Regions from separate parts of the Caballeronia sp. S22 genome, predicted to be linked through region 1. Evidence: riboswitches for the same ligand, from Rfam matches in the RefSeq annotation. Region 1 holds a riboswitch; the other holds the start of a gene.

The links. Region 1 has a riboswitch for glycine ahead of gcvT (glycine cleavage system aminomethyltransferase GcvT). Riboswitches for the same ligand answer to the same signal wherever they lie in the genome.
Region 2: it holds a riboswitch for glycine, as region 1 does, so the genes downstream of both, ACEN42_RS24785 (D-amino acid dehydrogenase) here and gcvT (glycine cleavage system aminomethyltransferase GcvT) in region 1, are expected to answer to the same signal.

What each region holds. Positions count from the first base shown of each region.
Region 1 is NZ_OZ180035.1:221,517-224,924, reverse strand. It holds gene gcvP (aminomethyl-transferring glycine dehydrogenase) at 1-80, opposite strand, end outside; gene gcvH (glycine cleavage system protein GcvH) at 135-515, opposite strand; gene gcvT (glycine cleavage system aminomethyltransferase GcvT) at 578-1,702, opposite strand; glycine riboswitch at 1,820-1,949, opposite strand; glycine riboswitch at 1,959-2,062, opposite strand; gene ACEN42_RS01010 (hypothetical protein) at 2,145-2,537, opposite strand; gene ACEN42_RS01005 (hypothetical protein) at 2,540-3,325, opposite strand.
Region 2 is NZ_OZ180037.1:232,307-235,714, forward strand. It holds gene ACEN42_RS24780 (VOC family protein) at 1-433, opposite strand, end outside; gene ACEN42_RS24785 (D-amino acid dehydrogenase) at 473-1,747, opposite strand; glycine riboswitch at 1,813-1,917, opposite strand; glycine riboswitch at 1,920-2,008, opposite strand; gene ACEN42_RS24790 (cation:proton antiporter) at 2,124-3,377, shown strand.

The sequences.
Region 1 (3,408 bases):
GCGAATGCGTCGTGGCATTCGAGCGCGGCGAGTGACAGGGAGGTGCGGTTCATCAGGCGATCCGGGTGTTCGAGCTTCATGTTTTGTCCTGCGATTGCGGCTCTCCGTCGAGCCGCAATCGTCATTGAGATGAGTTATTCGCCAATCGACTTGCCGTAGCCTTCGGCGTCGAGCAGCTTGTCCAGACCGGCGTCGCCCGCCGGCTTGATCTTGAAGAGCCAGCTTTCGTACGGCGCGCCGTTCACCTGATCGGGCGCCGAGGTGAGCGCGTCGTTCGATTCGACGATCTCGCCCGAAACCGGCGCGTAAATGTCGGATGCCGCCTTCACCGATTCGATGACGGCGATCGCATCGCCCGCCGTAACGGTCTTGCCCGCCGCGGGCAGTTCGACGAACACGATGTCACCGAGCGCTTCCTGCGCGTGATCGGTGATGCCGATGGTCAGCGTGCCATCGGATTCGGTGCGGACCCATTCGTGCGATTCGGTGTATTTCAGATCGGCCGGGATGCTCATTGGATGCTCCTTGCGTGGTTCTTTCGTGAGTTTCTTGATCGGAGGGAACGGGCGCGACGGCGTTATGAAAGCTCGACCAACACTCGGCCGTTGCGCACGAACGGAAGTTTTACCACGCGCGCCGGAAGTTGCTTGTCGCGGATGACGACCTGCACCGTGTCCCCGACGGCAACGCCTGTCGGCACGCGCGCGAACGCGATGGATTCCTGCATCGACGGCGAAAAAGTGCCGCTCGTGATCTCGCCGTCGCCGTGTTGCGTGACGACTTTCTGATGCGCGCGTAGCACGCCGCCCGCCTTGCCGTTTTCCTTGATCAGCACGAGCCCGACGAAATTCGCCTTCGAGCCGTTCGCTTCGAGCGCGTTGCGGCCGACGAAATCGCGTTCCGTTTTCAGATCGACGGTCCACGCGAGGCCTGCGTCGAGCGGCGAGACGTTCTCGTCCATGTCCTGGCCGTACAGATTCATGCCGGCTTCGAGGCGCAGCGTGTCACGCGCGCCGAGGCCTGCGGGCTTCACGCCCGCGGCGGCGAGCGCGTTCCACAACGCCTCGACCTGCGTCGCCGGAACGACGATCTCGAAACCGTCCTCGCCGGTGTAGCCGGTGCGCGCGAGCATCAACTCGCCATATTGCGTCGACGGGAAAACGGCCGCGTTGAACGGCTTGATGTCCTGAGTTTGCGTGCGCGTGTCCGGCAGCACTTGCCAGGTCTTTTCGCGCGCGTTCGGGCCTTGCACGGCGATGATCGCGAGATCGCGGCGCGGTGTGATCGAAAGATTGAATTTGCCTTCGGCGTTCAACTGCCCGAACCAGGCGATGTCCTTCTCCGCCGTGCCGGCGTTCACGACGACGCGGAAATTCGTTTCGGAGAAGTAGTAGACGATCAGGTCATCGATCACGCCGCCGTTGCCGTTGAGCAGGCACGAGTAGAGCGCCTTGCCCGGCGTCGTGAGCTTGTCGACGTTATTGGCGATTGCGTGCTTGAAGAATTCGCGGACGGCGTCGCCCTCGAAATCGACGACGCGCATATGCGACACGTCGAACATGCCGGCGTCGGTGCGCACCGCGCGATGCTCGTCGATCTGCGAACCGTAGTTGACGGGCATGTCCCAGCCGCCGAAATCGACCATGCGCGCGTTGAGCGCGAGGTGGGCGGCGTGCAGGGGCGTGTGTTGAAGTTCGGTCATCGGGGCCTCGGTTCGCGAAACAAAAAAGGCCACGCAGCGCACATTTCGCCTGGCCGGATGCGCCTTCGTGCTGCCTGATGCAGCGCGCAAGGCGCATGCCGCGAAGCGGTTGCGATGCGTGACCCCTCTGTCCTCGGTACCTGAGAGATTGCGCGAACCATCAGCGTGACTGATGGTTCATCGCGCGCCCCTTCGGTGGGCAACTGGCTTCATGCTGAAGCCGCTGCCGCTCTCCAGAGTGCGAGGAAACGAATTCCTCGACGCAGTCGGTCCTTTTGCCTGAGAGTTTGCGGGTGTGCCCCTTCGGCGGCGCGGTCTTCGCTGCATGAACGAAACCACGCGCTCTCCCGACGCGTGCGGCAGAATTTACGCGACCGAATTGGGGTTGTCAAACGGATTCGGGCGCGTCTGATGGACGGTGGAGGCGTTGGCTGAACTGTGTTCAGACTGCCGCGGATGTGCCGTTAGTTTGTCGAGTCGCAAATTCATCCGCTCTCGGCAAGAACGCAATGCAATTGGCCACCAGATCTGTTGCATCGTGCTGACGAAACGATTCTGTGAGATGGTAATCAGCAAGCGTTCGCACCTTTTTGAGGTCTATCAGCACATATGCAAGCGCTTTGCCCTTTTTTCCTTCCGCAATGTACCGATCCGCCAGGCGCTGATGTTCTCCGGCTAAAAAGGGATTGGGTGGTAGGCACTTATCCGCAACCAGGAGTGCCTTGTGATATGCAGCGTAATAGGCGCGCGACGCCCCCGATCGCCACTCACACTCGCTGTCGCCCGCAGATAATTGCTGCGCCAAACCAATTAAATCTGCAACGTCAATGCTCATCGTTAAATTTCAATAGAGATACCGCGCGGCGTGAATGATCCAAGCGGGCGGCAAACAAAAGTGATCAACTCCGGATATGCTTCTTCGAATTGCTCGACGAGGCCTTCAGCGATTGCGAAGTTCACGCTGGCACACTGACTGGCCGACTCTTCAACGAACAGTTCGTATCTCATCGTGCATTCGAAATATCGAACAGGACGCGCCCGTCTGATTTCGCAACCTGTTGCGCGCACGATCGATGTCGCCGATTCCAATAGGGCTTGGCGAAGTTCAGCATGAACGCCGGCGGTTTGAAACAAAGTGATCGTGTCACTTAAATCGCGGAGGAAACCATCGTCTTGGCTGAGCAAAGACTCGGCATTCCGAACGCACATTACGTCCGCTGCTTCTTCAAAAAGAAGAACGCCATAAAGCGCACGGGCGGCGTTGATCGCCAATCTCGGATCACTGTGACTTAAAGCTGCAAATTGGCGAGCGTATTTCGCGCCAAGTTCAGGTTCCCCGAGGTCGCACATAAGCGTCGCCGCGTTACCCAGTATCGTCACGTCGCGGTTTGCCAGCGCGTTGGCTGCTTCGACGCAACGAATGCAGTCGCCACGATTTCCTTGCAAGAACGCGATGAACGAGAGTACAAGCCAGCACATTTCCGGCTGGCCCGCATTTTTCTGGAGGAGCGCTCGCGCTTCTCGTTCGATGCGCTTTATCCGGAGCTCGTTTCCACTTGCTGTGATCGTCATGTCGATCACTTCGCTGAGCCATTCCGAGGTAGCGGATTTTGGAAGATTCAATGACGCTTGCTCCAGACGTTAATGCGTGCGTGTCTGGATACTAGCAGCGTCATCGAGTTCATGGATTATCTTGTTAAAAATAA
Region 2 (3,408 bases), on a different replicon from region 1:
TCTTCCTCATCGTCATCATCGCGTCCATCGCGCGTCTCGCGGCTTCGCGATCCGGGCCGCTGAAAATCTCGAGCATCCGTTTCGGCGTGATCTGCCATGAAAAACCCCAGCGATCCTTGCACCAGCCGCACCGACTTTCCTCGCCGCCATTGCCGACGATCGCGTTCCAGTAGCGATCGGTCTCTTCCGCGCTGCCGGTATGCACCATGAAGCTCACCGCTTCGTTCGGCTTGAAGTTCGGGCCGCCGTTCAGTCCGAGGAAGCGCTGGCCGAGCACGGTGAACTCGACGGTCAGTTCCGGCCCCTGCCCCACGCCCGGCTTCGCGGACGCATGGCCCGCGCCGACGCGGCTATCGGGAAAGGTGGCGGCGTAAAACTCCGCCGCTTCACGGGCATTACCGTCGAACCACAGGCAATTGACGAGTTCGGCCATTGCGCGCTCCTTCGGACAGTGAACAGTGCGCCGACGATATCACGCCGGCGTATTCACCCTCACCTGCGACGATGCGCCGACGTGCACGCGCTTCGAAGGTAGGCGCTGCGACACCGTTTCCGCAACGATCTCAGCCGTCGCGGCCGACAACGTCCAGCCGAGATGCCCGTGCCCGGTGTTGTAGAACACGCCCGGACGCTTGCCCTGCCCGACCTTCGGCAGCATGCTCGGCAACATCGGGCGCAGGCCGCTCCACGGAATCACGCGCGCGGTCGATACATCGGGGAAATGACGCCGCGTCCATTCGACGAGCGGCGCGATGCGATCCGCGCGGATATCGCGATTGAAGCCGTTCAGTTCCGCCGTGCCCGCCACGCGGAAACGGTCCGCGCCGAGCCGGCTCGTGACGATTTTCGCGCGGTCGTCGAGCAGGCTGACCCACGGCGCGTGATCACGGCTGCGCGCGTCGTCGAGGCAGACGGTGATCGAATAGCCCTTGACCGGATAGACGTTGAGATGATCGCCCGCCATCGATGCGAACGCCCGGCTGCCGACGCCCGCGCAGATCACGATGCCGTCGAACTGGAGCGCCTGCGTCTCGCCCGCGTGCTCGACGTTGAGCGCGAGCCGCCCCGCCTGTTCGTCGATCGATGTCACCGACGTGTCGTAGCGGAACTCGACGCCGCGCCGCGCGCATGCATCGGCGAGTCCGCGCGTGAACTTGTGGATGTCGCCGGTGGAATCGGACGGCGTGAAGAAGCCGCCATGAAACGCACCGCGCAAGGTCGGCTCGATCGATGCGATCTCTTCCGGCGTGACCGCGTGACGGTCGAGGCCCGCGCCGGTCAGGATCTCGTTGACCTTCGATGCGGCGTCGAACTCCTTGCGGCTCGCGTAGAAATGCAGGATGCCGCGCCGTTCGAGATCGACGTCGATTTTCTCGTCGCGCGCGATGCGAAACAGATGCTCGCGCGCCGCGATCGCAAGGCGCACGGTTTCGGCCGTATTCGCACGATAGTTCGGAATCTGCCGCAGGAACTCGCCCATCCAGCTGTACTTGTGCCAGCCGGGCCGCGGATTCATGAGGAGAGGCGCGTCGCGCGTGAACATCCACTTCAGGCCTTTCAGCACGGTGGCGCGGCTGTTCCACACTTCGGCGTTGCTCGCCGACAGTTGCCCGCCATTGGCGAAGGACGTTTCCATCGCCGCATAGCGATGACGCTCGATGACGGTGACGTGAAAACCACGCTGCGCAAGGGCGTAAGCGGTCGTGACGCCGGTGATCCCGGCGCCGATGATGGCGATTCGTGACATGACATGATCCAGATTGATTGAGCATCGCCGGCCTTGGCCACATGCCGCAGCCGGCACCGATGCCCCATCTGTCCATGTACCTGAGAGTTTCGCCCGCGTGCCACCCGACGTTCACGCCGGCAGCCTGGGCTCCCCTTCGGTGGGCGCGCAAAGGCGCCGCTCTCCAGATGTTCCAGCGCGCACGGTCCTTTTGCCTGAGAGTTTCCGGGGCGGTTGCTCCGTCGGCGTCGTCGCGAGGACGAACTCTTCCGTGACGCTTTGTCGAACGCTTGCACAATACCGGTACGAAATGCGCATGGCAAGCCCCCGTCAGCACGTTGACAGATCGCCGCCCTCGCCCTCAGACTCCGGTCGTCCGTTATTCGCTGCTCAAAAGATGCCGTCTTCCCAGTTGTCCGTCTATTTTTTCGCCCAGGCCGCGGTGATCGTGCTCGCGAGCCAGCTCGTCGGCAGGCTCGCGCAGCGCGTCGGTCAGCCACAAGTCGTCGGCGAGATGATCGCGGGCGTGCTGCTCGGCCCTTCGCTCTTCGGGATGCTGCTGCCGCACTGGCAGCAGGCGCTCTTTCCCAAGGCGACCATGGGCACGCTCTACGTCGCCGCGCAGCTCGGCGTCGGGCTCTACATGTTTCTCGTCGGCACGGAGTTTCGCGCGGACCACTTCCGCGCCCGCGCTAAAAGCGCGATGAGCGTGTCGATCGCGGGCATCGTCGCGCCGTTCGCGCTCGCGTTCGCGCTGACGCCGTGGCTGCACACGATCCCCGGTCTTTTCGCGGAAAAGGTGCGGCTCTACGAGGCGTCGCTCTTTCTCGGCGCGGCGATCGCGATCACCGCGTTTCCGATGCTCGCGCGCATCATCCACGAGCGCGGGCTGACCGGCACGTCGCTCGGCACGCTCGCGCTGACGGCAGGCGCATTCGACGACGCCGCCGCGTGGTGCATCCTCGCGATCGTGCTCGCGAGCTTCGGCGGCTCGTGGATGGGCGCGTATGCAGCGATCGGCGGCGGCGCGGCTTTCGCGCTCTTCATGATCTTCGCCGGCGGCAAGTTGCTGCGCCGGCTCGCGGCCGGATTGAATCCGCACGCGCCGTTGCCCACGAGCGTGCTCGCCACCGTGCTGGCGCTGTTCTCGCTCTGCGCATTCGCAATGGACGCCATCGGCATTCATGCAGTCTTTGGCGGCTTTCTGCTCGGCGTCGCGCTGCCGCGCGGCCCGCTGACGGAAAAGTTGCGCGACATGCTGCAGCCCTTCGTCGTCGTGTTTCTGCTGCCGATGTTCTTCACCTACTCGGGCCTCAACACGCGGCTCGACATGCTGATGGACCCGGCCATCATGCTCGCGGCCGTGGCGATTCTGCTGGCGTCGTTCGGCGGCAAGGGCATCGCATGCTGGGCGGCCGCGCGCGCGAACGGCGAGCCTTCCGGCGACGCGATGGCCATCGGCGCGCTGATGAACGCGCGCGGGCTGATGGAGCTGATCATCATCAACATCGGACTTGCGGCGGGCGTGATCCTGCCCGGACTGTTTTCGATCCTCGTGCTGATGGCCGTGCTCAGCACGCTGATGGCCACGCCGCTCTTCAACTGGATCGTGCGCCGCGATGCGGCGCTGCGCTCGGCCATCGCGCGTTAGCGGATGAGAGCGCGGGCTTAGAATAGCGGGA